Regions from separate parts of the Paenibacillus solisilvae genome, predicted to be linked through region 2. Evidence: a T-box and tRNA genes for the amino acid it is inferred to sense, from the RefSeq annotation. Region 2 holds a T-box; the other regions hold tRNA genes.

Region 1 (8,088 bases), on a different contig from region 2:
CAGCTGCAGGATTATCCGTTAACAACCTCGCCGCCATTAATATGCAGGACTTGTCCATTCATGTAAGAGGAATCCTCACAAGCTAAGTAAACGTAAGCGGGCGCCATTTCATCCGGCTGTCCGCAGCGCTGAAGCGGCACATCTGAGCCGAACTTGGCTACCTGCTGAGCATCGAAGGTGGAAGGAATAAGCGGCGTCCATACCGGACCCGGAGCAATAGCATTGACGCGGATGCCTTGCGCTGCAAGATTCATCGATAAGGATCTTGTAAAAGCGACGATCGCTCCTTTGGTCGATGAATAATCAAGCAGATTCGGGCTTCCGCGGTAAGCCGTTACCGATGCTGTATTGATAATAGCCGCGCCTTTGCTCAGATGCGGCATTGCCGCTTGAGTCAAATAGAACATGCCGAAGATATTCGTCTTGAAGGTTCGCTCCAGCTGCTCAGGCGTGATTTGCTCAATTTTATCCTGCGGATGCTGCTCCGCCGCATTATTCACAACAATATCGAGCCGGCCGAGCTGCTTGATGGTATTGTCCACCGCCTGCTTACAGAATGCGGGGTCGCCGATATCTCCGGCGATGGCAATACAGCGGCGTCCTTTTTCTTCAACGAGCCGTTTCGTTTCTTGGGCATCTTCTTCCTCGTTCAGATAGAGGATGGCGACATCCGCGCCTTCTTTGGCATATATAATGGCGGCGGCACGGCCTATTCCGCTGTCTCCTCCTGAAATAATGGCGACTTTCCCTGCAAGCTTGGCAGCAGGAAGATACACAGGAGAATCTGACTGAGGCTGGGGATTCATATCGGCCTGCAAACCCGGCCTGCGGTCTTGATGCTGCGGCGGAAATGATTTAGGTCTCTCCGGCGGGGCAGCTTGGCTAGCTGGTTGTGTTTGTTGTTGATTCATAAGTTATGCACTCCTTTCAGAGGTATAGTGTGCCTAATACGGGGCTATTTTACACCTGTGCTATAACCTATTACCCCTAACGAAGAGGATTAATCGGTTTACGCGAACTGCCGTTGCAAGCAGCAGAACATGTTAGCTTCTTTATTAATGAAAGCTGGGAATAAAAAAGCCCCCTAACAAAAGTTAGGAGGCTAAATCGGCTTGAAATGCTGGATAATTAAAGTTATGGCGTCCCAGGAGGGATTCGAACCCCCGACCCACGCCTTAGAAGGGCGTTGCTCTATCCAGCTGAGCTACTGGGACACGTAAGGCATATTATAGCATGCGTTTTCGGGATTGTGCAAGCCCTAAATAATATGTTCTTTTTGTGACTTGATTCTTCATTCGTTGACTATTGAATCTTGTTCAAATATGATGAAATTATTGTTGAACAATTGGTCAAATGGGTCATGAAAAAAGAAAAATGGACAGGGAGTGGAAGAATGAAGAGCATTATTGGTTTCTCGATTAGCAACAAGTTTGCAATTTGGATCATGACCATTATTGTTACAGTAGGCGGTCTTTATGCCGGTCTTAACATGAAGCAGGAGACGATCCCGAATATTACGGTACCCGTACTAACCGTCAACACCGTATTTCCGGGGGCAGCGCCGGAGGAAGTCGCTGAGAATCTTACGATTCCGCTGGAGACACGAATTAAGAACTTGAACGGCGTTACTGCTTTCACGTCAACTTCCATGGAGAATGTTTCTTCTATTGTTGTCGAATATGATTATGGCAAAGATATGAAAGAAGCCGAGAGCGAGCTAAAGGATGCAACGAGTGATTTCACCGCCCCTGAAGGCGCGCAGGAAACTAAAGTATCCAAGATCAGCTTAAATGACTTTCCGGTGCTTTCACTGAGCATCACATCCGATAAACAAACACCGGAGGAAGTAACGAAGCTGGTTGAAGAGGAAATCAAGCCTTCGCTTGAAGGAATTAACGGCATTGGTACCGTTACGATTTCCGGTCAACAGATGAAAGAAGTTCAATTGACCTTCAAGAAGGATAGAATGCAGCAGCTTGGATTGTCAGAAGATACGGTCAAAGCGATCGTTCAGGCAAGTGCGATTAAAGCGCCTATGGGCATCTTCGAAATTGATAAATCCGAGAAAACCATCGTTGTGGACGGTAATGTTAACACGCTGGACAAGCTCCAAAATCTAGCCATACCCGTCATTCCTTCTGCGGGCGGCGCAGGAGCAGGCGGTGCAGGCGCGCCAGGATCAAATGGAGGCCAAGGTCAAGGCGCGGCTCCTCAAGCAGGCGCTGCAGCAACTCCTCAAGCAGGCGCTGCAGCAGCGCCGCAGGGAAAGGCTGGAGCAGCGATCAGCATTCCTACTGTAAAGCTTTCCGAGCTTGCAGATATTAAACTTGAATCTATCGCGGAATCCATTTCACGGACGAATGGCAAGCCGTCAATCGGTATCAATGTAACTAAAGCATCGGATGCCAATACAGTCGATGTTGTCAATGCAGTGAAAGAGCAAGCGGATCAAATTGAGAAGGATCATCCTGGTGTTAAGATGCTTGTCCTTCTGGACCAAGGAAAACCAATCGAGAAATCGGTCAGTACGATGATTGATAAAGCTCTCTTTGGCGCGTTATTTGCCGTCATCGTTATTTTATTGTTCCTCCGTAATTTCCGGACAACGATTATTTCGATTATCTCGATTCCGTTGTCGCTCGTTATTGCGCTTCTTGTTTTGAAGCAGATGGATATCACTCTTAACATTATGACACTTGGCGCCATGACGGTTGCGATCGGGCGGGTCGTCGACGACTCGATTGTTGTTATCGAGAACAACTATAGACGGATGTCGCTCCGGTCTGAGAAGCTAAGAGGCAAAGCGCTTGTGATCGATGCTACGCGTGAGATGTTTATCCCGATTTTATCCTCGACACTCGTAACGATTGCTGTTTTCCTGCCTCTTGGCACGGTCAGCGGACCGATCGGCCAGATTTTCATGCCTTTTGCATTGACGATGGTATTTGCACTGCTTGCATCGCTTCTTGTCGCGATTACGGTCGTGCCGATGATGACTCATCTTATGTTCCGCAAAGGATTGAAGGAAAGCCAAAAGCATGAAGAGAAGCCTGGGGCAATCGCAATACGCTACCGAAAAATATTGAAGTGGACGTTAAATCATAAATTAATTACTTTTATTGCAGCTATCGTGGTGCTTGTGGCTAGCTTTGCCCTTGTACCAAAGGTAGGCGTCAGCTTCCTTCCGGATGAACCGGAAAAGTATGTCATGGTAACCTATGCGCCAGCTCCCGGACAGCTTCTGGAGGATGTTGCAAAGACATCGCTTGAAGCAGAGAAGCTGATTCTGGACCGCGCTCATGTTACGAACCTGCAGTATTCCGTGGGGGGACAAAGTGCTTTTAGCACAGGCCCTAACAAATCAGCGCTGTTCTATGTACAATATGAATCCGACACGGAAGATTTTAATGATGAAAAAGACAAGCTGGTTGAAGCTTTGAAAACCGTCGAGCCGAATGGTAAATGGGGACAACTCGACTTTGGCGGCGGCGGACTGGGGGGAAGCAAGCTGAGCCTCTCCGTTTATGGAGATTCCTTTGATGAAATTAAGCCAGTTGTCGCACAAATTCAAGCCTTGATTGAGAAAAACAAAGATTTCGAGAAAGTGGATACCTCGCTTTCCAAACAATATGAGCAGTACACATTGGTTGCAAATCAGGAGAAACTCAGTCAATATGGATTGACAGCAGGGCAAATCGCCATGAAGCTCAGCCCGGTTCGCAGCCGTCCGGTACTGACGAAGGTATCCGTAGATGGTCAAGCATACAATGTTTATGTACAGGTAGATACCCAGCAGTACAGCACGATTTCAGACATCGAGAATGAAACGATTACTTCACCCCTCGGCATTTCCGTACCTATAAAAGACGTCGTTAAAGTTGAAAAAGGTACATCCGCAAATACAGTTACGCGTAAGGATGGCAAGCTGTATGTCGAGGTATCGGCGAATATTGTCGCTAAAGACGTCAACAAAGCTTCAACGGATTTGAAGAAAGAAACCGATAAACTTGATCTGCCGGCTTCTGTAAGCTTGGATTACGGCGGTGTAACGGAGCAGATTAACGAGACCTTCACGCAGCTGGGACTTGCAATGGCAGCCGCGATCGCGATCGTATACCTGCTGCTCGTCATCACCTTTGGCGGAGCACTCACACCGTTCGCGATTCTGTTCTCGCTGCCGTTCACCATTATCGGCGCGCTGCTCGGACTTTATATTGCCGGTGAAACCATTAGTGCAGCAGCGATGATGGGAGCTCTGATGCTGATCGGTATCGTTGTCACTAATGCGATTGTGCTTCTTGACCGTGTCCTTCACATGGAGAAAGCCGGGCTTTCAACACGCGAGGCGCTTATCGAGGCAGCAGGCACGAGACTTCGCCCAATTCTCATGACGGCCCTTGCAACAATAGGTGCCTTGCTGCCGCTCGTTCTAGGCTTTGAGGGAGAAAGCGGCGGACTTATTTCAAAAGGTCTAGGAGTCACGGTTATCGGCGGTTTGGCGAGCTCAACAGTGCTTACTTTGCTGATCGTTCCAATCGTATACGAGTTCCTTGCCAAATTCCGTAGAAAGTCCGCAGGCGAAGAATAAGGGAAGGCGGAGACATACTGTGCAGACAAAAAAACGCCAAATTATCGAAGCGGCAATTATTTGCTTCTCTGAAAAAGGTTACCGGGGGACGTCCATTCAGGATATTGCGGACTCTCTCGGCATCGCGAAAGGCTCGATGTATTTCTACTTTAAATCGAAGGAAGATTTGCTCCGATCGATCTGCAAGTACTACATGGAGGCGATTGTCAAGCAGGCTCAAGCGATCGCAGAGTCATCGCTGACTCCGGAGGAGAAGCTGCTGAAGCTTGTCACCCTGAGCTATGAGCAGTATGAGAAAAACAAAGGGTTTATCACGATATTGATGCAGGAACGCTTTGACTTGAATGAAGAAATTCATGAGCTGATTGTCAAAGTGAGACGGATTGGATTGCTAGCCAGCCGGTCTATTATTTGCGAGCTGTACGGTCCAGAGGCAGAGCCTTACGCCTGTGATGCTGCTGTAATGTTTCACGCCTTTATTGATGGCTATTTAGGATTTGTTATTTTGGAGAATAAGCAGTTTGATCTTGAACGGCTTGCCGGCTTTGTAATGAACCGCCTAGATGAGCTGATGTGCGGCATGATCAGTAAGAGCTCCGACATTATATTGGGGACTGAAATCTTGGAGCAGTGGAGCGCTTCTGCGGATGATGAGCTTAGTGGCGGCAAATCGGGTGTTGCAGCCCTAATTGAATCTATTCATGCAACAGTCAGCAAGGCAGCCCTTCCCGCCAACACCATTGAAGAGATAATATCGGCACTGCAAGTAATCGAGACAGAGTTTGAAAAAGCGGAACCGCAGCCAGTAGTAATTAAAGGGATGCTGTCTTTCCTGAAAAGTATGAAAGCAGCAGGTCTGAAGAAGCAGCTGGACAAGCTGGAAGCTTATGTGTTGGATTTAATTTGACAGCCAGCATACGTTGATCTGCAAGCTCAAAAAGGACTGCCGACATCTCTTTGGAGATGACTGGCAGTCCTTTTGTGCTGCAGCCCGTTTGGGAACGATTTTAGAGGTGGATTTAGACGCTCGTCCTATGTAGAAGATCCAAGGAAGCGTGCACGGACGGTCGAACCGCTCAGGGTTCTCATCCCTTCCGAAGAAGCAATTCATAACGAAGCGGGTGAAGGGAATCGAACCCTCGCCTCAAGCTTGGGAAGCTGGCGTTCTACCATTGAACTACACCCGCATGTAATAGTTAAGTGAAATAATGATAGCATAGGCATAAATGGAAATCAACAACGGGTAGTGTTATAATCGAACTCGAATCATACAAAACAGCTTAAATGCAGCTCGATTTGGTTCGACAGACAAGGCGGTGATTTTATTACAACAACTAACCCTCCGCAGGACGATAATAAAGATAATGTGTACCTGTTCCCTAAGATGCTGGACCAATATCAGAATCAGCTTACACGGATGCTCGAAGCTGAGCAGTATGGAGAAGCTAAGGAGCTGCTTCGTTTTTTGCTTCAGTGCCAAGGGGAAGAAAAACATCATTATGCAGAGTGGGAAAATTTATTAACATGGCTTGATGTTGCGTTTCCATCCTATGAATCAAGCGAAACCAGTGGAAACTTAGACGAAGGTGACGACGACCTGGAAGCCTCATTTCGCAAGGAAGCGCTTATTCCTGGTCAATATGATGAATCTTACGTTCAACAAGTGCTTTATATCATTCAGCATCATCCTGTAGCGGACCAGCAGATTCTTGCGCTTGAACGAGCGGCTCACCTTGAGCATCCCGCAGTCGATGAAACGCTAATCAAATGGCTCTCTGACAACGAGCTTCATCCGGCCCTGCAATTCAAAGCGCTTCAATGCCTTAAGAAACGAGGCGTTTCCGGCGAGATTCAACTGGAACGGCTCGGTGAGGCTGTGGAAATTGATATCGAGCAAACCCCATTATCGATGGAAGAATTTCCACAGGTGGTTTCAAGAGTCGTAGAAAGGGTAGAATTGGTTACAGAGGTTATTGATTCATCGATGCCGCATTTTGCGAAGGAATTATGGAAAGATTGTCTGCAGTGCCTATACGGGACATTAGCTTATAATCGATTGCTAAGCGATGATGACGATACGGTTGATTGCTTTGCAGCCGCCCTTCATCAAGTGCTGGAGTTGTCGTTATATGGCAGAGTTAACGATGACGATGTACGGGATACATATGGAATTACGGATACGCTAAGATTTCGATATGAACAAGCTTGCCGTTCTCTGCGGCAGGTCGCCTTACTCAAGGAAAATAGTGATGGGGCCGAGCCTTGATATTCGTACGGATGTTGATTATAATAGAATGGTTTATTACGGGTAAAACCTGACGCAGATGCGTTATTTAATTTGGAGGGGAAAGCATAACATGACAGCAACTTGGGAAAAAATAGACAAGAACCTTGTCTCCATCGAAGTAGAAGTAGCAGAAGAGAAAGTAAACGAAGCAATTGACAAAGCATTTAAGAAAGTCGTTGCTAAAGTAAACGTACCGGGATTCCGCAAAGGTAAAGTACCGCGGGGCATTTTCGAAGCGCGTTTCGGTATCGAAAGCCTGTATCAAGATGCAATCGACATTTTGCTTCCTGATGCATACTCAGACGCTCTTAAAGAAACAGGTATCACTCCGGTAGATCGTCCTGACATCGATGTGGATCAATTCGGAAAAGGTCAAACGTTCAAATTCAAAGCTAAAGTAACGGTTAAACCGGAAGTTCAGCTTGGCGAGTACAAAGGCCTTGAAGTTCCTGCAGCTGAAGCAGCAGTCAGCGACGAAGAAATCGCAGCAGAGCTTGAGCGTTTGCAGCAGCGTCATGCTGAACTGACAGTAATCGAAGAAGGCGCAGCAGAGAATGGCGACATTACTGTAATCGACTTTGACGGTTATGTGGACGGCGAAGCTTTTGAAGGCGGCAAATCAGAACGTCACTCCCTGGAGCTTGGTTCAGGTTCGTTCATCCCAGGTTTTGAAGAGCAGGTAGTTGGTCTTCAAACAGGTGACTTCAAAGATATCGAAGTTACTTTCCCTGAGAGCTACCATGCAGAGAATCTTGCTGGTAAACAAGCTGTTTTCAAAGTAAAACTGCATGAGATCAAACGTAAGAACCTTCCGGTGCTTGACGATGAGTTTGCTAAAGACGTTAGTGAATTCGACACGCTTGAAGAATTCAAAACAGATCTTGCAGGCAAGCTGGCTGATCGCAAGAAACAAGAAAATGAATCGGCTCGTGAAGCAGCAGTCGTTGAAAAAGCGTCTGAATCCGCTGAAATTGATATTCCAGATGCAATGATTACATCAGAAACGGACTTCATGCTTCGTGATTTCGAAAACCGTCTTCGCCAGCAAGGTATGAACCTGGAGCTTTACTTCCAATTCTCCGGACAAGATGAAGCGGCTCTTCGCAGCCAAATGAGCGGCGATGCAGCTATGCGCGTTCGCAACAACCTTGTGCTTGAAGCGATCGCAAAAGCAGAGAACATCTCCGCTGACGATTCCGATCTGAATGATGAG
Region 2 (8,088 bases):
CTGCTGAAGGCTACGAAGCTGCCGATTACGGAAGTAAGCTTTGCATCCGGGTTTAATACGCTGCCTCATTTTGAGCGGACCTTTAAGAAGAGGTTTGCCGCGACACCAAGGCAGTTTCGACAAAGCATCTAGTGCTTCCTCAGGTTGTTTCCATAGTTTTGAAAGCGTATAATTAACAGGGAAACAGATCTATGTACATAATTTGAGGAGGTATCGGATGATGTTTGACATTGCCATTATTGGAGCTGGTCCGGCAGGAGGAAGTGCCGCGCTGTTCACGGCGAAGGCAGGTAAGAAAACAGTACTCATCGATAGCGATCAAAGCATTACGAAAAAGGCATGGATTGAGAACCATTACGGCGTACCCGAAATCAAAGGCCCGGATTTGGTGGAGACAGGCATCAAGCAAGCCCAGAAGTTCGGGGCTGAGCTGGTGAAAGCCAAGGCAGCCGATATTCAAAAGAAAAACGACGGCTTCCAAATCATAACCGAGGATGGCAGTGAGATCGAGGCCAAGGCGGTTATTCTGGCAACAGGACTCCTCGTTGATCTGGCCGAGAAGGTTGGCTTGACGACCAAAGCAGGAACGGAGCCGCGGATCAAAACGGTCTTCGATGTGGATGCGGCAGGCAGGACGAATATCGACGGCATTTGGGCTGCAGGCACGGCTGCGGGAGTGAGTGTACACACGATTATTACAGCTGGAGACGGTGCACGTGTTGCGGTCAATGTGATAAGCGAAATGAATGGCGCGCGCTATGTCGATCACGATTTGCTGAAATAACATCGAATAGATTCATAGGGAAGCCTTCTGAGCGAGTCGCTCGGAAGGCTTTTGTTTTGTGCAGGTAGAAACAGCTATAATATGATTAGTAACTTTATTTCATTTCACAGATAGAGGAGTAATCGTATGCGGGTAGTTCGAACGATATCGCTTATTGCAGCCTTTTTCTTGATTTTCTTCGGCCTTCAGTTTCTAATCGGATGGAATGCGCGCGAGTTTCTATCAGCCGTATTGCCCCCTATTCCAGCTGTCATCTACTGGATATGCTTTTGGTTCATTGCGCTGTCGTATATCATTTCGAGATTGCTAGAAAAGTGGATACCGGGACCCATTGCCAGAGGGTTGAAATGGATCGGGTCTTATTGGTTCGCGATTCTTCTCTATAGTGTGATCCTGCTGCCGCTTGCAGACTTGGCAGCATGGGGGCTTCGGGATGCTCTTGCATGGTCGATGGATGAGTCCTTTATAGGAGCGGGCGCTGCCGCAATACTTGTTTACGCAGCCATTCTTATTAAAGGTTCATGGAATGCTTGGACACCGGTTGTCCGGCCTTATACGCTGGATGTTGCTAAGCATGCCGGTCATCTGGAGCAATTGCGGATCGCTGTGGCCTCTGATATTCATCTGGGGACGTTGGTTGGACGAAGACATCTTAAGCTGCTTGTCGGACAAATCAATGCGTTGAAGCCGGATATCGTGCTCCTGCCAGGAGACGTCATTGATGATTCCGTAGAGCCGTTCAAGCGAAATCATTACGGAAGCATACTTGCCGGGTTGAAATCCACTTACGGGACCTATGCCGTGCTGGGAAATCATGAGTATATCGGCGGTAAAATCGAAGAATTCGTCGAGCTTATGGCTGAGGCAGGCATTCCGGTGCTGATGGATCATTCGGTGAAAGTGGCAGAAAGCTTCTATATTATTGGACGCAAGGATAAATCAGCCAATCGGTTCCGCGGCGCTAAAGGCAGGGGGAGGGTATCCGTGCAGGAGCTTGTAGCGGAGCTTGATCAGAGCTTGCCGCTTATACTGATGGATCATCAGCCATCGGCACTGAATGAAGCAGCGGAAGGCGGCATCGACATTTCGTTATCGGGCCATACTCACCGGGGTCAAATGGCGCCTAATCACTTTATCACAAGGCGATTATTTGAGCTGGATTGGGGCTATATACGTAAAGGGTTGATGCATGCCATCGTTTCATCCGGTTACGGTACATGGGGACCGCCGGTTCGAATCGGAAGCCGTTCAGAAATTGTGGATATTACCGTTCAATTTAATAAAATTCAGGTGAAAGCCTATGTCCATTAATGGTGGTTTTCACCGGAGCCGCCAGCAACTTTGTGTTGGAGTAAGCCGCCGTTCCCTATATAATATAGGCAATATACTGATTCTTGCGACTGCACAGACAGGTGACTAACGCCCAAGGAGGCGGAGATAAAGGTGGACTTACAGCTGCAAATCGAACCGTCACTTCCACTTGGCAATGAGCCGCCTGTACGCAAACGTTTCTCTATCTTCAAGTGGCTGATGAATCGAATGAATGCGACTTTTCAATATGACACTGTTTTTTGGCGGACTTCACTTACCGGTGTGTGGACGGTCTATTCCATCGTTCTCATTGTAACGATTCTTGGTATGCCTACTGGACTAGGCCTTATTTTCGATATATTAGCAATGACACTCGTAGGTACGGTTGGTTTGGCTATTGCTGCCGTTATCATAGCATTCCTGTTATCGCTCTTGTATATACCAGTGCCAAGGTTATTTGCAGGAGCGGTTCTATTCACCGGTTATATCGTGGATTATGTACTGGAACGTGCTGATATTGATTATCCGCAATCGCTTATATTGGCGGCTATAGTAGCGGGCTGTGGTATTCTGGGCGGTCTGATGATCGGATTAATTTCAAACCCGAGATTACATCCTTCGCCCAAAATCGCTGTCATTACTGCCGTAACATTAGGCTGCATCTCATTAAGCTTCTGGCCGCCACAGAATAACGGTACATCGGTAACCGCATCAGTGCAAGATGAAGCTGAAGAGGATGGAACAGCTGCGCTTCAGAGCGCTAACCCGAGTGTTCCCGGGTCTTTCCAGTACCGCTCTTTCACTTACAGCAGCGGACAGGACCGGCACCGCGATGAATTCGGCAAAGGGACAGATCTTGTCTCAAGTACCGTTAATGCATCTGCATATATTAAGAAATGGCCTTGGCTCAGAAGCTTCTTCTGGGGCTTCGACCAAACGGAGCTGCCGCTGAACGGCCGGGTGTGGATGCCGGAGGGCGAGGGGCCATTCCCGCTTGTGCTTATCGTTCACGGCAATCATCTCATGGAACAATTCTCGGACGAAGGTTACGGTTATTTAGGCGAGCTGCTTGCCAGCCGCGGTTTTATTGCGGTTTCGGTGGATGAGAATTTCCTGAATTACTCGGTATGGGCAAGCATCCCAAATCAAGATATGAAAGTAAGGGCATGGATTCTGCTGAAGCATCTCCAGCAGATTGATACTTTCAGCAAGCAAGGCGGTAATCCTTTCTCCGGTCAGGTTGATATGAAGAATGTAGCGTTAATAGGGCACTCCCGAGGCGGTCAGGCTGTCGCGATGGCGGCTGACAGCTCCAAGTGGTTCTCGGATGATAAGTCCCTAAAGGGGATTGAGTCCTATCGGATCGGGGCGGTTATCGGAATCGCTCCTACGGATAAAGCCGTAGACAAGCGGTCGGCATCGCTTACGGACACGAGCTATATGACCCTTCAAGGGGCAAGCGACGGGGATGTAGATACGTTTAATGGTGAGCGTCAATATATCCGGACTACGATTACGCCGGGATCAGAAGCATTCAAAACCTCGCTCTACATCGGAGAGGCGAATCACAGCCGGTTCAACACCTCGTGGGGAACGATGGATGACAGTTTGCCGGGCGGCCTTCTGCTTAACCGGAGGGATATGATTGCGGCGAATGATCAGCGGCAAATCGCGAAGGTGTATATCTCTGCATTTCTCGAATCCGCTTTGCACGGCAGTGAGGAATATAAAGAATTGTTCCGTGATTATCGTACAGGATCGGCATGGCTGCCTGATGCGACCTACATTAACCGTTATGAGGACGGGAGCTTCCGGGAGCTTGCGAGATTTGATGATGATTACAGTAAGCAAACTTATAGAAATGGCGTGACAGCAAAAGCTGAGGATTTGGTCTGGTCGGAGCAAACGGCAGAGGACCGGGATCATAATGGGAAGGGAACGCGCGGTGCCGTGCTGGAATGGAAGGCAAACGGAGGCCGGTTCACGATGAAGCTTCCTGAGAGTTTGAATGAAACGCTCAGAGCGGACGAATCAGCAAATTTAGCATTCTCGATGACGAACCTGGAGAGGGATCTGAAACTTTCAAATGAGGTTCCCGCGCCTTCCATATCGATTGAATTGCAAAGCCGTAACGGTGCTGTTGCTATGCTCCCGCTTGACAGCTTCATGACAGCCATAGAGCTTCCAAAAACGACGTTTACCATTTTTCCTTGGCTGGAGAAGGAAATAAAAGACGGCAAATACAAGGAACCTTCCGAGCCTGTATTCCAATTCTATCAGCTGCCGCTCGAGCGGTTCCGGGAAGTGAATCCGCAATTTAATCCGGAGCAGCTGTCGCAGATAACCTTTCAATTCCGCGATGGACCAGGTAAAATTATGCTCGATGATATTGGAATTGAAGCAGGTGAATGACAGCGGGAGGGAATCGTTTGACAATTCCGATTTCTTCCTGTATAAATACGTTTAAGCCATGAATTTTGGAAACATATCTCCAACATTAATGAATGGGACAGTAGTCCATGACAGAGAGTCGCAGCGAGCCGGGTTAGTGGAAGCCGGTACGGATGTCTAGGATGAAACGGACCCAGGAAATGGTTTGCCGAACGGTTGCTTAAGTGATTCGCACCCAGTAGGCAAATCCGGTCGTAGACCGTTAACAATGCGAGTGGTCGGGCCTGATTCAGGCTTGACACTTAGAGTGGTACCACGGGAATTCAAGCTCTCGTCTCTTATTTTAGAGACGGGAGCTTTTTATATTTATACCGAAAGGGAGAGGAAAGCCATGATGAAGGATGAACTTGCTGCAGCAGTCAAGGGAGCCGTGGAGGAATTAATGACAGATGCGAACCAGGAGCCTCCTGCCGGACTGCAAATCATTATCGAGCACCCGGTAAGTCCGGCTCATGGTGAATACAGCCTTACGGTCGCGATGCAGCTGGCCAAAATTCTCAAGAAACCGCCGCTGTTTATAGCAGGTGAAATCAAGGCTAAACTGCTTCTGCATGATTCAATCCGTTTAGGATTCAGCAAGATCGAGGTTGCTCCGCCGGGGTTCATTAATCTCTATCTGGACTGGGCCTATTGGGCCGCCGGTCAACAGGTTCCGCATACTAGCAAAGCAAATAAGGCTGTGTCATCCAAAGTTGTCATTGAACATACTTCAATCAATCCGAATAAGTCAGCCCACATCGGCCATCTGCGTAATTCATGCATTGGCGATACGCTGGCCAGATTGCTCAAGAAGTCGGGTCATCAGGTGGAGGTTCACAATTACATCGATGATTTGGGCAATCAATTGGCAGACACGCTTGTCGGCATTGAACAGATGATTTCAGAGCTGCCTTTCGATCGTTTCGGCGATTTCTGCTGGGACATTTATTCAAAAATTAATAAGGCCTATAAGGAAAATCCGGGTCTGCTCGAGGAACGTGTACGCGTTCTTCATGAACTGGAGAAGGGGAATTCGAATACGGCCTGGATGGGGCTGCTGGTTGCGGAGCGTATCGTTCGCGAGCATTTGGAGGAGATGAAGCAGTTCGGTATTCATTATGATGTTCTAGTATGGGAGAGCAGCATCGTTCGAGAGGGCTTCTGGAGCAAAACCTTTGAATTGCTGCGCACAACGCCGGTTTTTCAGCAGGAGACAGAGGGCAAGCTTGCCGGCTGCTGGGTGCTGAAGCAGGAAGGCGGCGAAGCAGAGACAGGGAATCATGAAGACTTTAACGCGGACAAGGTGTTGGTGCGCTCGAATGGCATTTTGACCTATACGGCAAAAGATATCGCTTATCATTTATGGAAGTTTGGCGTCCTGGGACAAGATTTTCGATACAAAAAATTCGCCGATCGTCTATGGTCCACCGACTCGCAGGGTATCAAGAAAAGAATCGGCCGAGCGGATATGGTTGTTAATGTGATTGATCATCGACAAGAATACCCGCAGATGATGGTGAAGCAAGCTCTGTCCGCGCTCGGATTCGAGCAGCAGGCGAGGCAGCTGAGACATGTCAGCTACGGTGTTGTCTCCCTGAGTCCCGCTACTGCTGCCGGGCTTGGTGTGGATACCTCCGATCAGAAGCATTCCTACGCCATGTCGGGCAGACAGGGGATCGGGATCAAAGCGGACGATTTCCTCAATCGCATGGAACAGATCATCACAGCCAAGCGCTCCCGTCGTGCAGGGCTTTCGAGCCGGACGATCGCTGCAGCATCCATTCGTTATTATCTGTTAAGATTCCATCTCCAGACGGAAGTTGTGTTCGATTTGGAGCAGGCTACCGAGGTATCCGGCAATACTGGAGTATACTTGTTGTACACGTATGCGCGCTCCTGCAGTATTCTTCGCAGAGCGAAGCAAGCACCAGGACTTGATGAGAATGAAGCCATACCAATGGATAATCTGGAAATGCAAGAATACAGCTTGCTGAGACAGCTCGCTTATTGGCCTGAAACGCTGGAGAATGCGGTGAATGAGCTGTCCCCGAACCATCTGTGCACCTATGTGCATGAGCTGACCAATTTATTCAATCATTTCTATGCGGCCTGTCCGATTTTGAAGGCTGAGGGCGGTAAGAGGAAATTCCGTCTTTGGCTGACGGAGCGGTTTCAAGCCGTTCTCCATGAGGGATTGGAAATACTCGGATTACCTACGCCGCAGCATATGTAATTGAATCTTGGCTGGTCATGGTATATGGAATGTACATAGAAACCGTTCCTTTCGCAGCTGGGTGGTGTTATCTCCCTTCCACAACGGGATGGTTTCTTTGTTTTTACAAATTTCAAAATAAGGATGGGGCTGCCCTTAAGCCTTCCTTATGGCCCTTTGGGACAGCACTGATTGTCATTGTGCTCACACCGCGGGCAGCCCCCGGCATGAGGTGTGGCGCTGCAGGACGGCGGTCAACCCCATATCACTTTCCTGGCACAAGATACTTGTTGAACCTTGGCCTATACTGGAATTGGTACAGTTAAAAGGAGTGCCATCCGATCGTGGATGCCTCTATACTGCAATCCATACAGTTAAATCGTCCCAAATGATCCTCTTGGAGCTCAATTAGGCATTTATAACTGGAAATCTCCAGTATAGCGCTATTTTGAACATCTAAAGCCCGAAATAGATGTATAAATCCAGTATAGATATCCATCGCCCGTGTGGATGACTGTCAACACGTATAGATATCCATCACCCGTGTGGATGACTGTCAACACGAATTGCCCCCAGCACGCGCCGGGAGCTGCGAGCCGCGGTTCAGAAAGTAAAGCCGCGAATGTCGAATACGCAGGCGAATCATTCAATCAAGTGTAAACGAGGTTAGCACCCGCAGTCTCTTTTGTTAGATTGGAGAAGCCTATCGGCAAAACGGACGGTATCAGGGATTCGTATTAAGAGGGGGAGGCATCGTTCTACTTCATCAGGCACGATTACCAAACGAAGGTCGAATTCCTTAGGTCAGCGGTTTTGCTTTAGGGGCAGAACTGAGCGCCGGATGATCAGCTCCGCCGGCAGAACGATTTTCTTCCAAGGCTGCGGACTTTCCCGCTCTTTAATCCGCTCGATGAGCATTTGCATGCCGAGATAGCCGAATTGGTAAGCCTGCTGGGCGGCAACAGTCATGAACGGATCCATCTGCGAATAGGGCCCAAAATCATCGATGCATACGATTGAACGATCCTCAGGAATACGCAAGCCCCGTTTGCGAAGCAGGCGGATGACTTCTACAGCCAGCATGTTATTGCCAGCGATAATGGCCGTTGGAGCAGGCTCCATTTGATCCAGCCATTGTTCAATTTCGATCAGATCGTTTAGAGGGCCGAAGCTGGTTTCCAGCACTAAAGTTTCCTCGTATCCGATATCATTCAGTTTAAGCGCCTCCTGATATCCCTGCAGCCTAAGGCGCGCGCTGGAGATGGAGGATGAGCCGTTAATCATGGCAATTCGGCGATGACCCTGCTTAAGCAGATATTCGACTAATCCGCGCGCACCTTCTTTGCTGTCA
Region 3 (8,088 bases), on a different contig from region 2:
CGTTTACGATCAACGCGCCTTCTTTAGCTTCAACTGTTGCATCCAGTTGACCATGAGTTGTGTCATATTTAAGCAGGTGAGCCAGCGTGTTTGTGTCTGTCAAATCGTTAACAGCCACCACTTGTACGTCTTTGTTGTTCAGAGCTGCGCGGAATACGTTACGGCCGATACGTCCAAAACCATTAATACCAACTTTTACCATTTTATTCTTCCTCCTAGGCATGATTTCTCTTACATTTATCTCAAGACGGGATATGTAAGGCATATAGCCCCTAATATCCGTCATGATCACCAATTATGTGGGATTTGAACCCTGTTCTTTATCCATTATTGCAGCCAGTTCCATTGCGGCGGCTTCATCTGTAACCAGCACGTCGTCATGACCGAAACGCATGACTGCGGCGATAGCCTCCGCTTTATCTTGACCGCCTGCTATGGCAATAACGACTTCTGTTTCCATGATGTCTTCCAGCCGTAAGCCTGCAGTAAGCATCTTGTGTACAACGGCACCTTTTCTGTCAAAATAATAACCAAAGGATTCCGCCAGCGCACCTTCTGCTTTCATCGCTTCAATAACAGTGGCATCCACACGTCTTCGCCTTGCCATAACCATAGCGTCCCCGATCCCGTGGATGACGATGCGGGCTTTGCGGATGACTTCCACAATTTCCCTGACATTCGGCTCCTGCATGAGCGATGTGTAAGCTTCTTCCCCCAGATGATCCGGAACATGCAGCATTCTGTATTGAGCGCCTGTCCGTTTCGCCATTGTAGAGGCTATTGTGTTTGCCTGGTAATCCAAGCTCTCTCCGAGTCCGCCTCTTGCCGGAACAAACCAGTTTCCCTTAAGCGGCGTTTGCGACGTCAATTGATTCGCTACCTGGGCGATCGTAGAACCGCCTGTTACTGCGACTACATCATCTTTGCCCATCACCTTGCGCAGTACAGCACAGCCTGCTCTGCCGAGCTCCCGCTTCGAGTGAAGGGAATTCTCGGAGTCGCCAGCGACGATGACCACCTGCTTCAAGCCGTAATATTTGCGTATGCGCTCCTCAAGCTCAGAGAGACCGAACATAATTTTGTATAGCGGCTCCATTTCCTCAATCAGCCGTTTTCCCGAGTCACTGATCCGCATTCCTGCAGCATCAATGATGAGAAGTTCCTGCGACTTGAGAAAATCCGTTTCTGCCCGCAGTACGCGCTCCGTCATATCAAGCGAAGCGGCAAGCGACCGGCGTCCTATTGATTCCGACAGCATGACCTGACGGAGAATGAGGTACCGTTTTCTCATGACAACGAGCAAATCTGGCAGAAGTTGCTGTTGTATTTCGATGAGAGACTGCATCTTTCAACATCAACTCCAATTGCCGAACGAGCTGCCATTTCGTTGGACTAATAATGTCCCACATGCGCTTTTTAAGTCCCACATTTATTGTAACCCAAACTTCCGGCAGGAGCAAGCCGGGTTTTGCTAATGGAATCGCTTACCGTCACGATTTACACAAATTTTTCTTTTCCAAACCGCTTGCTTTTCTCAGTTCTATCACATATAATTATCTTCGCTGTCACTTGCGCCCGTGGTCCAATGGATATGACGTAGGCCTCCGGAGCCTGAGATCGAGGTTCAATTCCTCGCGGGCGCGCCAAAATAACAATAATAGCTTACCCAATAGGAGAACCGTTCGATGAAATTGAATGGTTTTTTTTTTGCCGTTTAGAGGCACTGCAGCGCTATAATAATTTGTGTTTGACCTTCTTTGACTTTTAAATCCGAATCCGTTATGATGTGGTTACAAGGCCAATTCATCCATTCTTGTTGTTCAAGAAGCTATAGCACAAAAAGCCCAGAACATGCTTTTGAAGCAAGCTTTTTGTCTGCAAGGTCATGTTTCAAGCAGCAACACCACAAAAAGCTTAGCTTATGCTTACGTTGCTAGCTTTTTGCCGGCAATGAAGGTTTTCAAGCAGCAACACCACAAAAAGCTCTTAGGAGGGACTTACAATGGAAATGAATTTCGTACCTATGGTTATTGAGCAGAGCAACCGCGGAGAACGTGCTTACGATATCTACTCCCGTTTGCTGAAGGATCGGATTGTTTTTCTTGGAACGCCGGTTAACGATATGGTTGCCAATTCCATTATCGCTCAGTTCTTGTTCCTTGCAGCTGATGATCCGGAGAAAGATATTTCCCTTTACATCAATAGCCCTGGCGGTTCCGTTTCAGCGGGTCTCGCCATTTTTGATACGATGCAATTCATTAAACCGGATGTATCGACGATCTGTGTCGGTATGGCCGCTTCTATGGGCGCATTCCTGCTCGCAGCTGGTGCCAAAGGCAAACGCTATGCACTGCCAAACAGTGAAGTTATGATTCACCAACCGCTCGGCGGCGCGCAAGGCCAAGCAAGTGATATTGAAATTCGCGCGAAACACATCTTAAAAACACGCGATACACTCAATAACATCTTGGCAGAACGCACAGGTCAGCCGCTTGAGAAAATCGAACGAGATACAGACCGCGATTACTTCATGTCTGCAGCGGATGCAGCAGCTTACGGACTCGTTGATAAAGTCATCGAGAAACTATAATATAGCTTTCTACTTAACAAAAGAGCGTCATCCCTAAACGGGATGACGCTCTTTTGTCATATTTTACCGACCATCTTTTACCATATTATTTTCGTAATGTCAAGCATAATTCAGCAAGCTGAATCGATAAGGACGGTCACCAATATTCATGTTAATATGTACTAAATGATTCCATATTCACCGTCCCTTAGGTTAGAAATCATGTTCTCCTTTAAATCTAATAAAACGGAGTTGCACACGCATGAAACTATCGAATCCTTTCGCAAGCGTGCGAAATTTCATTCGTTCCAGTGAACCCGGTACGATTTATACTTCCTACGCACCTACATATGAGCCAACTTTCGAGCAAACGAAACAAATCAATAATGACACTCACAATTTGTTCCTGCCAATGCAGGACAAATCTCTTCTATTGCGTCCACTCAGTGATACTCATCTAGTTGAAGTTTACTACGAAGCCATCGCTATGCATCTTTCAGAAGAGTTTATTTCTCTGATCAAGCATGCTATTCAACAACGCGGTCTTTCGACTACCGATAATCAGACACCAATTGCGCAATAGCAAGCAGCCAATCTACATCAAATAAGGCAGACAATCTCCGATTTGGAGAAAGTCTGCCTTTTTTTTACTTCATTTCGTAGGTCACTGTTATATCAGCTGACAATGTAATTTCCCCAGTCTCAACTGTTGTCTGAGCACTGTCAGCAGCCTTCGATTCCATCATTATATTTCGTCCATTATTAACCGGTACGACGTTAATGCTGTTTTGCGTAATCGTAATTACGTCCTGCAGCTCTTTGCCCGCAGCTTTCGCTAAGGTTTGAGCCTTTGCTTTGGCGTTCGCCATTGCTTTATCAAGGGTTTGTAATTCATATTGATCTGCCTTCTCCGTGTCGAACTGAACACCATCCACACGGTTGACACCGCTTGCCGATAGATCATCAAGCAGCTTGCCAACCCCATTCAGATCCCGTGTTGTAATTTGCAGGCTATGCGCTGCCAGATACCCCTTTACCTTGCTCGTTCCATCATTGTTATTGTAGGTGTACTCCGGCTGCACGTTAAAGCTTGTTGTTTTGACATCTTTCGCAGCCATCTTATAGGTATCGTAGAGAAGCTTGGTCAAGCCGGCGAATTGAGTTGCATTTTTGGATTGAGCTTCTTTCGCTGTTAATGCACGCGTTTCGACCGCAACATTCACATAAGCTACATCCGGTGCAGCTTTGAGCTCTCCCTTTCCTGAAACCGTAATCGTAGATCTTTCCGCAGCGCTGCCAGACTCAAGAGCATAAACATTATTCTTCCCGTTCCCGATCGTGCCAAATAATGCCCCAACTCCAATTGCGATAGCTAAAACGGGCACAAATACCATCAGTGAACGCCGCCGAACACTCCACTTGTCATTCATGAACACAACCTCCTCATTTATAGGAACCTAAGATGCTTGTATCTCTATAACGTGTTAATATCGTTCAATGTTGCTGTTAATGACCCCAAAAATAGAAAAAAACTCCCGAAGGAGCTTCTCTAATGCCTTTGTATGAGCTGGAAATAAAGGTTGCTTTTGCAACTATTGGTTTTCCAATTCTTCCTTGCTGACCAAATTGACTAAAGCGGTTACAGCCTGGTCGGCATCCGAACCTTCCGCGCTGATGGTTACCTCTGTACCCGAACTAATCGCAAGGCTCATGATGCCCATAATCGATTTTGCATTAACCTTTTTATCGTCTTTCTCGACGAACACTTCGGAAGAAAACTTATTTGCTTCCTGTACGAAAAGTGCGGCCGGTCTTGCATGGAGACCCGTTTTCAGCCGAACGATAACCGGATGCCTAGTCATGGAAACCTTACCCCCTATAAGAAATTCAATCGTGCGATTGACAGTGTAAATGTTAGTTTATTCACTATTATACCACTTTTGTAAGAACTGCACTAGCCTTATGCTAACCGTTCCTCAATTTTTCCGCAAGTTCATCGATTTTACGCAATCGATGGTTGACGCCCGACTTGCTGACTTTACCCTTCAACATTTCTCCGACTTCAGTTAAATTCATGTCTGGATGCAGAAGGCGAACCTCTGCTACCTCACGCAATCGATCCGGCAATGATTCAAGACCCACCTCACGCTGCAGCAGCTTGATATTATCAATCTGCCGAACAGCAGCACCGATCGTTTTGTTCAAATTCGCTGTCTCACAATTCACGATTCGATTGACCGAATTGCGCATATCGCGCATGATCCGGACGTCTTCGAATTTGAACAAAGCCTGATGGGCGCCGATGATGCTCAGGAGCTCGATAATCTTCTCGCCTTCCTTCATGTAGAAGATGAATCCTTTCTTCCGCTCGATGCAGCGCGCATTCAAGTCGAAGCGATTGGCGAGATCTACAAGCGATTTACAGTGCTCTTCATACATAGTCGAGATCTCCAAATGGTAAGAGGATCCCTCAGGATTGTTAACAGACCCGCCTGCAAGAAAAGCACCGCGCAGATAGGAACGTTTACAGCATGGTTTGCGGATCATATCTTTATCAATGCCCTGATTAAACATAAATCCTTCGGATACGATTTTGAGCTCGCTCAATATTTCCTGTACTTTAGCCGGAATTCGAACGATGTAGACATTGTTTTTCTTAAGCCGCATTTTTTTGCGAACAAGCAGTTCGGTGTGCACATCAAAACGCTTCTTAATCAACGAGTAAATCCGTCTTGCGATCGCTGCATTTTCGGTTGAGATATCAAGAATGATTTTGCGGCTAGACACCGAAACAGAGCCGTTCATTCGAATAAGCGCAGACAATTCCGCTTTCTCACAGCATGAGTCCGACTCAATGAGCGTCAATTCTTTTTTGGTTTGCCCCGCAAAAGACATTTTTATCTCACCTCTTTCGTTCCATCCAGCTTTCAACGAGCTGATAAATGTGATGGCTTAGTCTTGCTGCATCATGTCGCAGATAGGTCTTGAACAAAACCAGTCGATCTGCAATGACCTTGTATCCGCGACGAGTAACTTCTTCTAGATCCAAGTGTACGGCTTTTGCGCCGAGCTCGGCATATTTGGACTGCACCTGCGGTGGAATCTCTCCATCATTTACAATTACATAATCAAACAGATGATGGCCAATATGAGCATGAACAGCTGCTAAATGATCGCTTACACTATAATTATCCGTTTCTCCCGGCTGCGTCATTACATTGCAGACAAACATTTTGACTGCGTCAGAATCAACAATGCTCTGTGCAAGCTTTGGTACAAGAAGATTAGGAATAATGCTCGTATATAAACTGCCCGGACCGATAAGTATCGCATCCGCTTCGCGAATAGCTTGAACCGCCTCTTCGAGAGGTTCAACATCTGCCGGTTCGATAAAAACACGTTTAATCGCTTGACCTGCTTTAGGAATATTGGATTCGCCGGAAACAATCATCCCGTCGGCCATCTCCGCGTGAAGAACAATTGCTTGACCTGCTGCGGGCAGCACTCTGCCTCTAACGGCAAGCACCTTACTTAACATCCGTACGCCTGAAACAAAATCACCGGTTATATCCGTCATAGCAGCTAACATAAGATTCCCCAAGCTGTGTCCTGTAAGTCCAGTACCTGCATTAAAACGGTACTGAAGCATATCAGAGAGGAGAGGCTCAACATCTGCAAGTGCAATCAGCACGTTTCGAATATCGCCTGGAGGCGGCATTTGAAGCTCACTGCGAAGAATACCAGAACTTCCCCCATCATCGGCAACCGTTACAATCGCTGTAATATCAAGGGGTTTTTCCTTCAGTCCGCGAAGCATGACGGATAAACCTGTCCCACCGCCTATAACGACAATTCTTGGCTGCTTATTGCTGCGCTGTTCTGTCCTCATAGGCATTAGGGCCGATCGCGATCAGAATCGCGATGGCTGACACGGACAATCTCGGTATCGCTGCTGCCGAGCATACGGCCCAGATATTCAGCAATCGCTACCGAACGATGCTTACCGCCGGTACAGCCAATACCGATAACAACTTGACTCTTTCCTTCTTTCCGATAAAGAGGAATAAGAAATTGCAGCATATCAAGCAGCTTGGAGAGGAAGGTCTGGGTTTCCGGCCATTTCATGACGTACTCGTAAACTTCCGGATCTTGGCCTGTATTCGGACGCAAATGGTCGATATAATGAGGATTTGGAAGAAAGCGAACATCATAAATCAGGTCAGCATCAATCGGAATCCCATATTTGAAGCCGAAGGAGGTCACATTAACCGATATCGTACTAAAATCGGTATTGGCAAACCTAGACATAATCCGCTCTTTGAGCTGCCCAGGCTTCAGATTGCTCGTATCGATAACCTGTGTAGCCCAGCCCTTCAAATCCTCCAGCATCCGCCGTTCGTTCTTTATGCCTTCAAGAGGCAGACCTTCCGGTGCCAGAGGATGACGGCGTCTGCTCTCCTTATAACGCTGAACAAGTACAGCGTCTGTTGCATCCAGGAATAAGATTTCATAGCCGATCGTATAATGATCCTTCACGTAGATGAGAGATTCAGATAATGCAGTAAAAAACTCTCGTCCCCGAAGGTCAATCACGAGCGCGACTTTCCCGATTTTGCCGTTTGACTGCTCAATGAGCTCAGCGAATTTCGGAATGAGAACCGGCGGCAAGTTATCGACACAGAAGAAGCCCAAATCCTCTAAGCTCTGTACCGCAATCGTCTTACCTGCCCCAGACATCCCCGTGATGATGACCAGCTTTGCCATAGCTGTTCCTGCATCCATCTCTTCCCCTCCTTACTCACTGCAACCTGTAATCAAACTAATAACGATTCGGTTGTCAGTGCCCTGCAGCCTTCAATCGGCTAAACGCATTAGGAACGAATAATAAGACCCGCAGCACCAACAATTCCCGCATTATTACCAAGAATAGCCGGTACGATTTCTACGCCTTCTTGTGCGATTTCCGGCGTCATTTTTTGGAACACTTCACGAATTTGCTCAAATAGGAACTCTCCTGCTTTGGAAACGCCGCCTCCGATAATAAAACGCTGCGGGTTCAGTACGACAGCTACTGCAGCCATCGACTTTCCAAGGTAGAAGGCTGCCCGGTTCACGATACGAATCGCTACTTCATCGCCGGCTTTGGCCGCGTCAAACACTTCCTTAGCCATAATATCAGGGACAAAAGATAAGGACGTACGGTCACCGCGTTCAACAGCGTCTTTGGCCATGCGAATAATGCCCGTTGCGGATGAAACCGATTCTAGACATCCCATTTTGCCGCAGCCGCATTGGATGGCTTCAAGATCAGGTACGATGGACATATGTCCAAGCTCCCCTGCCATTCCGCGGGATCCTTCAACTATTTTACCATTTATGATTACGCCTCCGCCAACACCTGTTCCAAGCGTGTAGCATACACAGTCGGATATTCCGCGTCCTGCACCTGCCCAAGCCTCTCCAAGTGCTGCAACGTTTGCATCGTTGTTCACAAGCACTTTCTTCTGAAGCTTTTCTTC
Region 4 (8,088 bases), on a different contig from region 2:
GAACCTGCGCAGGACTTATCGTTCTTGCTGAGCGTATCGAAGGTCAGGAAGAGGCTCACCTTGAGCTGATGGATATGACTGTAGCACGTAATGCTTTTGGACGTCAGCAGGAAAGCTTTGAGACCGATTTGCCTGTGAAAGGCATTGATGAGCCGATCCGTGCCGTGTTCATACGTGCTCCGCTTATCAAAGAGGTTTCTCCTAGTGTAGAAGTACTCTCCACCTATAAAGATGAAATCGTCACAGCAAGACAAGGCCATTTACTGGCATCTTCTTATCATCCGGAGCTCACAGACGATTACCGTCTGCATGCTTATTTTTTGGAGATGGCTAAGGAAGCCGCTGCAGCTAAAGAATAAACAGCTAAAGACTGCGATTATGCAGTCTTTTTGCCAATATTAAAAGTATATTTCGCTGGTATTTAGAGAGGGGCTGCCTTTTCGTGTTGGATGTAAAAATTTTGAGAAATGATTTTGGTCAAGTAGAGCAGGCGCTTCGCAACCGAGGCAAGTCGCTTGATCTTATTGCTGAATTCCCTGCACTGGATGGTAAATGGCGTGATCTGCTGCAAGAGAGCGAACAGCTCAAAAATCGCCGCAACACGGTATCACAGGAAGTCGCTAAGCTGAAAAAAAGCGGCGGAGATGCGGATGCATTAATCGTGGAAATGCGCGAGGTCGGTGACCGAATTAAGTCGCTTGATGATGAAATTCGGGCTATTGAGATCGAAATCAGAGATCTGACGCTGTCGATTCCGAACATCCCTAACGGGGATGTGCCAATAGGTGCATCTGAAGAGGATAATGTTGAAATTAGACGTGTTGGTGAAGTGCCCACACTGCCGTTTGAACCAAAGGCGCATTGGGAAATTGCACAGAATCTTGGAATTTTAGACTTTGAACGTGCAGCTAAAGTAACCGGTTCACGATTTGCCTTTTACCGTGGATTAGGTGCTCGTCTTGAACGTGCATTAATTAACTTCATGATGGATTTACATAGCGATCAGCATGGCTATTCGGAAGTGCTCCCCCCGTATATCGTTAACCGGGACAGTTTGATTGGAACCGGGCAGCTGCCTAAGTTTGAGGAGGATCTCTTCAAGCTGGAAGGATCGGATTATTACCTGATACCTACCGCAGAAGTTCCGGTTACTAATATTCACCGTGATGAAATTCTCTCCGCAGAGGATCTGCCTCAATATTTCGTCGCTTACAGTGCATGCTTCCGATCCGAGGCAGGTTCTGCCGGGCGTGATACACGCGGTCTGATTCGCCAGCATCAATTCAATAAGATTGAGCTTGTGAAGCTGTGTAAGCCTGAGAATTCCTATGAGGAGCTTGAGAAGCTGACTATGAACGCAGAGAAAGTGCTGCAGCTGCTTGATCTGCCTTATCGTGTGCTGACCCTTTGTACGGGTGATATGGGCTTCACTTCAGCTAAAACTTACGACTTGGAAGTGTGGCTGCCAAGCGGTGGTACTTACCGGGAAATCTCCTCTTGCTCCAACTTTGAGGATTTTCAAGCGCGTCGTGCAAACATCCGTTACCGTGCAGAAGCAAAGGGCAAACCGGAGTTCGTTCATACGCTTAATGGATCCGGCCTTGCGGTTGGACGGACGTTAGCGGCTATTCTGGAGAATTATCAACAGGCGGATGGAACGGTAGTTATTCCTGAGGTTCTTCGTTCATATATGGGCGGAATCGATCGTATCGGTTAGTTTCTCGAAAATAAATAGGCTGCAAGCTAAAAAGGAGTTGCATATTCCTTTTAGCTTGTGGTATGATATCTCTTGTCTTCTTTCTTAAGAAGTGACTTGATTTCATCTGGAGAGGTACCGAAGTGGTCATAACGGGGCGGTCTTGAAAACCGTTAGGGGGCAACTCCACGTGGGTTCGAATCCCACCCTCTCCGCCATATAACTTCAATGATAGCGCCTAAGTTGCTTGCAGCTTGGGCGCTTTTTGCATCTTAGGATTCCGCATAAAATAGCCGCCAGTGCTGCATATTATCCGCATGGAGGTGTTAAACGATGAGTAAACATGACGAACTCCGCATTGATCAACAGCAGCTCGCAGAAGCCTGGCAGCGGACACTGCCCGATACAGTGAATGAAACAGACCGCGCAACGGTTTTACCGGACGACGGCGATCCCAAAGCACTTCGAATTACGATACAAGCGGCAGGTCATCAAGCGTATAACTTTGACTTCCGGGTTAAATACGTGGACAGCCGAGAGATTAAAACAACATTAGTTGATGTGGAAAAGGATGGCCGTTCTGTTGATGAGCGAACCGATATTATTCAACAGCTTGTGCAGGACTATACGAGACATATACATGAGTGTGCACAGGCCCTCCATGGGCTAACGCACGCATAAACGGCAGGCGGGAAGGCAGGCGAAGACGTTGACCAAGAATAAAAGCCATGTAGATAAGAACTTGAGCAATGTAGCTGAGGATCTAGACAAAAATCCAGTAAACAGCCATCATGCCCAGCAGCTGCAGCAGGATACCAATGATCGGCGTCATCAAGACGCACTGAATCATGATGAGCCTGTAGATATGCATAACCAACACAATTAAGGTCGCAGCAGATGAGATAATCTAGTTTCTCTGTAATCAGCTGGTTCATAATTGACATAGGAGGAAACGAACGATGGGTAAACCAGACAGCGTTCCAGTGCCAAATCCGGATGAGTCGAGAGGACGTAATAAAAACACTCAGGGATCCGGACTGCAAGAGCCGTTATCAGGTTCCAAGAAGACCAAGCAGCATAATCATACGAGACATAATAATGCGCAAGGATAACCGATAATAATACCCATGGGGAGCCCTCTGAATCCAGTTAATAACTGGAGGAAGAGGGCTTTTTGAGGTTGCAGTGGGACGAGATACGGATTTATAACTTCCTCATTTCTGTGATTTGCGTTAGAATGAGAGATGCTAAAATAGTTTAGGGGGAAAATGTATGAAATTTCTAAAATCTGGACTTCTGGGTGCTTTATCACTCTTTGTCGTCATTACGGCTGGCTGCAGCACATCAAAGCCGCCCAAAGAGGAGATGGCTTCTGCACTAGTTAAATTACAGGAAGCAAAATCACTGAAGTTTACTGGAGATTTTGCATTCGATGATGTAGTCATCCCGCAGGATAAAATAGGCGACGAGGAATCCCTGGCTGCGACAAATATGATTGTTCAATTACTTAAAGGCGCTACAATCAAAATTCATGGCGCGATGCAGAAAGAACCTCAACGTTCAGAGCTCGTCATGGATCTCTCCTTCGGCAGTGAAGGCATGAAAGTTAATCTCACCATTCCAATTATTATAACCAAAGATAAAGTATGGCTGAAGGTTCCGCAGATTCCAGGCTTCGCGCTGCCTGATACGATTGCCGGCAAGTTTATTGAGGTTGATTTGAACAAGCTGAAGGAAGAACAGAAGAATGGGGCAGGGGCAGCATTATTAAATACAGAACAAACCGAGAAGCTAAGCCAAGATATACTGAAGACAGTGCTTGATAATTTTGACGATAAAACGTACTTTTCGGAGCCGAAGGCTGAAGATGTCAAGGGGCTGCCAGAGGGGTATAAAGGCGATAAATTTGTTCGTTTCTCCATTAACCAGCAAAATGTTGATCAAACCATCACCACAGTTATTGATAAAGTTGCTCCACAGATCATTGATCTTCTGTTGAAGAATGAGGAGTATTTGAAGGCACTGCAGTTGAAGAAAGAAGACTTGGAAGCCGCTAAGAAGGATCTGGCTGACAAGAAAGAAGGAGAAACGCAAAAAACGGTGGATGAGCTCAAAAAGAACCTCAAAATTAATGAATTGTCCTTCACCGGCGGCATTGAAGATGACTACATGACTTATCAAGATATGCGTGTGAATCTAGACTCAACAGATCCGAAAAATCTGATGAAACTGGCTGTTCACTTCACGATGTCCTACGACGATATTAACGATAAGGTGAAATTCGAGTATGAGCTGCCTAAGGATGCTGTTCCTGTGGAACAACTCCAAGATATGCTGACGCTGCCAAGCGGACTCTAATTAATTGGGCATCATACAAGGCTCCAGCCGCTCCATAGAGAGCCCCACGGAGGATGTAGCCGCGGTATGCGGGCAGTTCTTCAACTGCTCTGGAGGAGCTCCCAGCGACTATAACACCCTTATCTGAACAAAATGATCGTTATTAAGGAAAATCAAGGAAACCTATATATTGGTTTAATCGTTTGTCAGCTCAACAAGCTTCTTGATAAAGAGCGTATCCTGTCACAGTCGAATCAGACGGGAGGCGCTCTTTTCTATGGGTAAAGCTATGTTTGCTTCGGAGTGGAGCACAGTTTCATGCAGCCTAAGCAGAGCAAATTGGTTATAAGAGTTGAATTAAAATGGAACTATTGTGATAATAAATAGTTCTTTATGCATAGGACTAATGACCTATGTTCGAGATGTGCATAAAGCGGCTTTTCATTCCTGATAAGATTCATTCTGTGGATAAGATTTTGGATGCAAACCGTATATGCACAAAAAAACCTCCTGTGGATAACAGAAGGTTCAAGATCTCAATAAGTTATGGCGCGCCCGATACGATTCGAACGTACGACCTGCAGTTTAGGAAACTGTCGCTCTATCCTGCTGAGCTACGGGCGCGCGGCAAGGATAATAATAGCACGAAGCTGTTGGCTCTTGCAAGGGTGATAAAATCACTAGGAAATGTTTAATGAAACTAGGTATAAAGAATTAAATTTATGATGAATAATGTCGAAAAATTCTAGAAAAAAAAGTATATTCATCGACAAGATTTTACAAATTTCATTAGCTCTTTATCATATAATTAATCTGTTACTAACTGTAACTTTTTATGCGATAAGGAGCGATCACGAAGCGCTATGAAGGACAAAATTATGCTGCTCGATGAATTACATGCGCTACGTTTAAAGCTCTTAGAGGCAGCTGAAACGCGGGGGAGTTTAACCGATCCAGAAGTACTCGCGATCAGTGAAGCAGCCGACCAGCTTATTATAACCCTACAGTACATTCAGAAGAAAGAGTTATTGAGCTAATTCTGTTGCGGATTGTATCAGCTTTCTTTCTGCGAAGAAGAACGGCTTCGCAATTGTCGGAAAAATTGCTTGAGTAGGTCAGCGCATTCCTCCTGCAGCAGGCCGCTGACAAGTTCGGTTTCGTGATTGAAGCGGGGTTCTTGCAGCAGATTCATTAAGGTGCCGGCACATCCTGCCTTAGGGTCCACGGTGCCAAAGATAACCTTCTGAATTCGGCCTTGGACAAGTGCTCCCGCACACATTGGACAAGGCTCGAGAGTGACATACAGCGTACAGTCCAGCAGACGCCATGCGCCTAAACGGCTGCTTGCTTCTCGAATCGCAATCATCTCGGCATGTGCTGTCGGATCAAATGTCGTTTCTCTTAAGTTATACCCCCTCCCAATAACCTCCCCATTCTTTACAATGACTGCGCCTATTGGAACCTCCCCTAGTTGTTCGGCCTTCTTTGCCTCTAAGATCGCTTCCCGCATCCATTGATAATCAGACTCTTGAAAATAATAGTTATTCATAACTGGTAGTATCTCCAATCTCGCTTATTGAATAAAAATCTGGAAATCGACATAAATCGACTGTCGTTTTTAATCGAATTATGCCACGAACAAGCATTCGTTGTTAACAGCTTGTGTATAAGTATGTGTATAAGTATCCAGTTGTTCACAAGATTATACACATATTAGACTTAATCCGTGTGAATATGGGGAAAATCTGTGGATAACTTTTTTATTATATAAAAAACCCTCACTTATCAACTGGAAAAATAAAATGAAATAAGGAATCAAGTTGAAATGATGTGTCCTGAGCTTTCATTTTATGACAATTATGATATGATCCAATTAGATGATGTCCACAAGTTGCGTGAAGGGTGTGTCGCATATTGTCGGTCAAGACAAAGTTATCCTTTATGATTTCGTTCATTGTGTTTGTATTGCTTGTTCTTAATGTGGTTTTGAACGAATATTCGACCAGGGTCAGCCTGAGGGCAGATATAGAGACGGATATGGTACGTATGAGTCAACAAATAGCATCATCCGTAATTCAGTATTCCACAGAACAGAATCTTCTGCAAATGGCTGTAGATGAACGATTAAAGCGTGCATCGCTTATTACAGTTATGAAGCTGAACGGCAGCCTCAATAACGCTGGTGAAATAAGGCTAAGTGAGATTGCCAAAGAAGCAGGCGTTACTCACATCTCCTTATTAGCTGCGGATGGCGCCGGCTATAAGACGATATACTCTTCAAAACCCTCAGAGATCGGAAAGTTGAAGCAGCGGGATAACGAATCGGACTATTTCTTGCCGGAGTCCCCAAAGATGTCAAACCAAGGACCAGGGTATATCGGCAAGTGGAGCTTCTATAAGGATCCAATATTAAATATAATTATCAGTTCTTACATAGATCCTACAGATACAGATTTGATTATGAATCCATTAGGGACTAATGGCACAGATTCTTTCTTATCTCCAACCATTGTAAATTCTCCAATATTGCTTGAAATCAGCGGATTTAATCCTTTGAGGTTCGGTCATGAGCCTATAACGAGCATTCCCAAGGAAGCGACGCTCAATCAGCTTGGAGAAAGGCCTGTTGTTTTTGGAAGCTATACCTTCCGGGAAAAGGGGATGGATGAGAAGAGTGTCAAAGAGGCGGCAGAAGGACATGCTGTCTTCCACTATACGACGATTAATAATCGAGCGGTTATTAAAAGCTTTGTTCCTGTTCAAGGGGAAGTTACATATATTATCGGCCTTGTGTACGATAAACAGCCATTAATGAAACAAATTGATGATCAGCGCAGCAATCAAATCTTTATTTCTGCCATATTGCTAATTCTTGTCGTCTTCTGCAGCTATTGGCTATCGGATATCTTACTGCGACCTGTTCGCTCTATATTGTGGAAGGTTAATGAAGTATCGTTTGGGCGATTTGATAATTCGATCGTGGTCAGGCGGAAAGATGAGCTCGGTCAATTGGCACAACGGGTCAATGCGATGTCCAAGAATCTGGGTATCTACATGACCAAGCTTAAGCTGGCTTTTGAAGAGAACCGGTCCATGAAGGAATACTTGGAATCGTTTATTAACCATACCACTGATGCGATCCATGTTGTTGATCTTGAGGGCCGAATTACACAGGTTAATTATGCTTTCGAACAGTTATTCAGTTACAGCTCTGAGGAGGCAATTGGACAGATCCTGCCGCTTGCTCCGGAGCATCTGCATACGGAAGAGCAGCAAACGATGGAACAGCTGAAGTCAGGCAAGCCGTTGAAGGCCAGAGAGACGGAGCGCGTCACGAAGCAAGGCGAATTGATTGCAGTCAGTGTGACGACATCTCCTATCCGGGATAAACACGGGGCGATCAGAGCGATCGCAAGTATTACACGCGACATGACAAGCCGCAATAAGATGGAGGAGCTTCTGCGAAGGTCAGAGAAGCTGACGACGGTCGGCCAGCTGGCAGCAGGTGTAGCGCATGAGATCCGCAATCCCCTTACAACACTGCGCGGCTTTCTTCAGCTGCAATTAGAAACGTCGAAGCTCAATACGCGCCATATCGATATTATGCTTACGGAGCTCGATCGGATTAACTTAATCGTGGGTGAATTTCTTATTTTGGCCAAGCCACAGGCAACGCGGTTTGAAGATAAGGACATTCGGTTTATTCTGGGTGATGTCATCTCACTGCTCGATAGCCAAGCCCATTTGTGCAATATTGTGTTTGATCCGCTCTTTTGTAAAGAAGACTGCAGCATTTCTTGTGAAGAGAATCAGCTTAAGCAAGTATTTATCAATGTGCTGAAGAATGCAATGGAAGCGATGCCGCAGGGCGGACAGATTCGCATTGAGGTTACCCGTTATGGGGATAAGGAAGTCAGCGTATCTATTATGGATGAAGGAATCGGAATTCCGGATGAGATGATTTCGAAGCTCGGGGATCCTTTCTTCACCGATAAAGATACAGGCACAGGCCTCGGTATTATGGTCAGCCAGCGAATTATTCAAAGTCATCAAGG

What was found. A T-box is a leader RNA that pairs with one kind of tRNA and senses whether it is charged. The one in region 2 lies ahead of ACFPYJ_RS08660 (arginine--tRNA ligase), so its partner is inferred to be a tRNA-Arg.
Region 1: it has a tRNA-Arg gene. The T-box ahead of ACFPYJ_RS08660 (arginine--tRNA ligase) is inferred to sense a tRNA for this amino acid. The anticodon was not compared.
Region 3: it has a tRNA-Arg gene. The T-box ahead of ACFPYJ_RS08660 (arginine--tRNA ligase) is inferred to sense a tRNA for this amino acid. The anticodon was not compared.
Region 4: it has a tRNA-Arg gene. The T-box ahead of ACFPYJ_RS08660 (arginine--tRNA ligase) is inferred to sense a tRNA for this amino acid. The anticodon was not compared.

Annotation. Positions count from the first base shown of each region.
Region 1 covers NZ_JBHSOW010000091.1:219-8,306, forward strand. Annotated here, with positions in the region: gene ACFPYJ_RS23660 (SDR family oxidoreductase) at 12-911, opposite strand; tRNA gene ACFPYJ_RS23665 (tRNA-Arg) at 1,138-1,214, opposite strand; gene ACFPYJ_RS23670 (efflux RND transporter permease subunit) at 1,394-4,588, shown strand; gene ACFPYJ_RS23675 (TetR/AcrR family transcriptional regulator) at 4,608-5,495, shown strand; tRNA gene ACFPYJ_RS23680 (tRNA-Gly) at 5,705-5,775, opposite strand; gene ACFPYJ_RS23685 (hypothetical protein) at 5,973-6,854, shown strand; gene tig (trigger factor) at 6,946-8,088, shown strand, end outside.
Region 2 covers NZ_JBHSOW010000030.1:137,364-145,451, forward strand. Annotated here, with positions in the region: gene ACFPYJ_RS08640 (helix-turn-helix domain-containing protein) at 1-132, shown strand, start outside; gene ACFPYJ_RS08645 (FAD-dependent oxidoreductase) at 221-784, shown strand; gene ACFPYJ_RS08650 (metallophosphoesterase) at 911-2,095, shown strand; gene ACFPYJ_RS08655 (poly(ethylene terephthalate) hydrolase family protein) at 2,228-4,507, shown strand; T-box leader at 4,587-4,828, shown strand; gene ACFPYJ_RS08660 (arginine--tRNA ligase) at 4,878-6,758, shown strand; gene ACFPYJ_RS08665 (LacI family DNA-binding transcriptional regulator) at 7,542-8,088, opposite strand, start outside.
Region 3 covers NZ_JBHSOW010000085.1:18,205-26,292, reverse strand. Annotated here, with positions in the region: gene gap (type I glyceraldehyde-3-phosphate dehydrogenase) at 1-202, opposite strand, end outside; gene ACFPYJ_RS23200 (sugar-binding transcriptional regulator) at 296-1,345, opposite strand; tRNA gene ACFPYJ_RS23195 (tRNA-Arg) at 1,572-1,646, shown strand; gene clpP (ATP-dependent Clp endopeptidase proteolytic subunit ClpP) at 2,009-2,590, shown strand; gene sda (sporulation histidine kinase inhibitor Sda) at 2,832-3,152, shown strand; gene ACFPYJ_RS23180 (SIMPL domain-containing protein) at 3,217-3,999, opposite strand; gene ACFPYJ_RS23175 (HPr family phosphocarrier protein) at 4,162-4,431, opposite strand; gene whiA (DNA-binding protein WhiA) at 4,535-5,464, opposite strand; gene ACFPYJ_RS23165 (gluconeogenesis factor YvcK family protein) at 5,472-6,458, opposite strand; gene rapZ (RNase adapter RapZ) at 6,464-7,351, opposite strand; gene ACFPYJ_RS23155 (ROK family glucokinase) at 7,441-8,088, opposite strand, start outside.
Region 4 covers NZ_JBHSOW010000012.1:13,703-21,790, reverse strand. Annotated here, with positions in the region: gene pdxT (pyridoxal 5'-phosphate synthase glutaminase subunit PdxT) at 1-359, shown strand, start outside; gene serS (serine--tRNA ligase) at 443-1,717, shown strand; tRNA gene ACFPYJ_RS02505 (tRNA-Ser) at 1,826-1,914, shown strand; gene ACFPYJ_RS02500 (hypothetical protein) at 2,030-2,377, shown strand; gene ACFPYJ_RS02495 (hypothetical protein) at 2,406-2,582, shown strand; gene ACFPYJ_RS02490 (small acid-soluble spore protein P) at 2,656-2,808, shown strand; gene ACFPYJ_RS02485 (hypothetical protein) at 2,969-4,054, shown strand; tRNA gene ACFPYJ_RS02480 (tRNA-Arg) at 4,581-4,657, opposite strand; gene ACFPYJ_RS02475 (Spo0E family sporulation regulatory protein-aspartic acid phosphatase) at 4,897-5,070, shown strand; gene tadA (tRNA adenosine(34) deaminase TadA) at 5,088-5,582, opposite strand; gene ACFPYJ_RS02465 (ATP-binding protein) at 6,080-8,088, shown strand, end outside.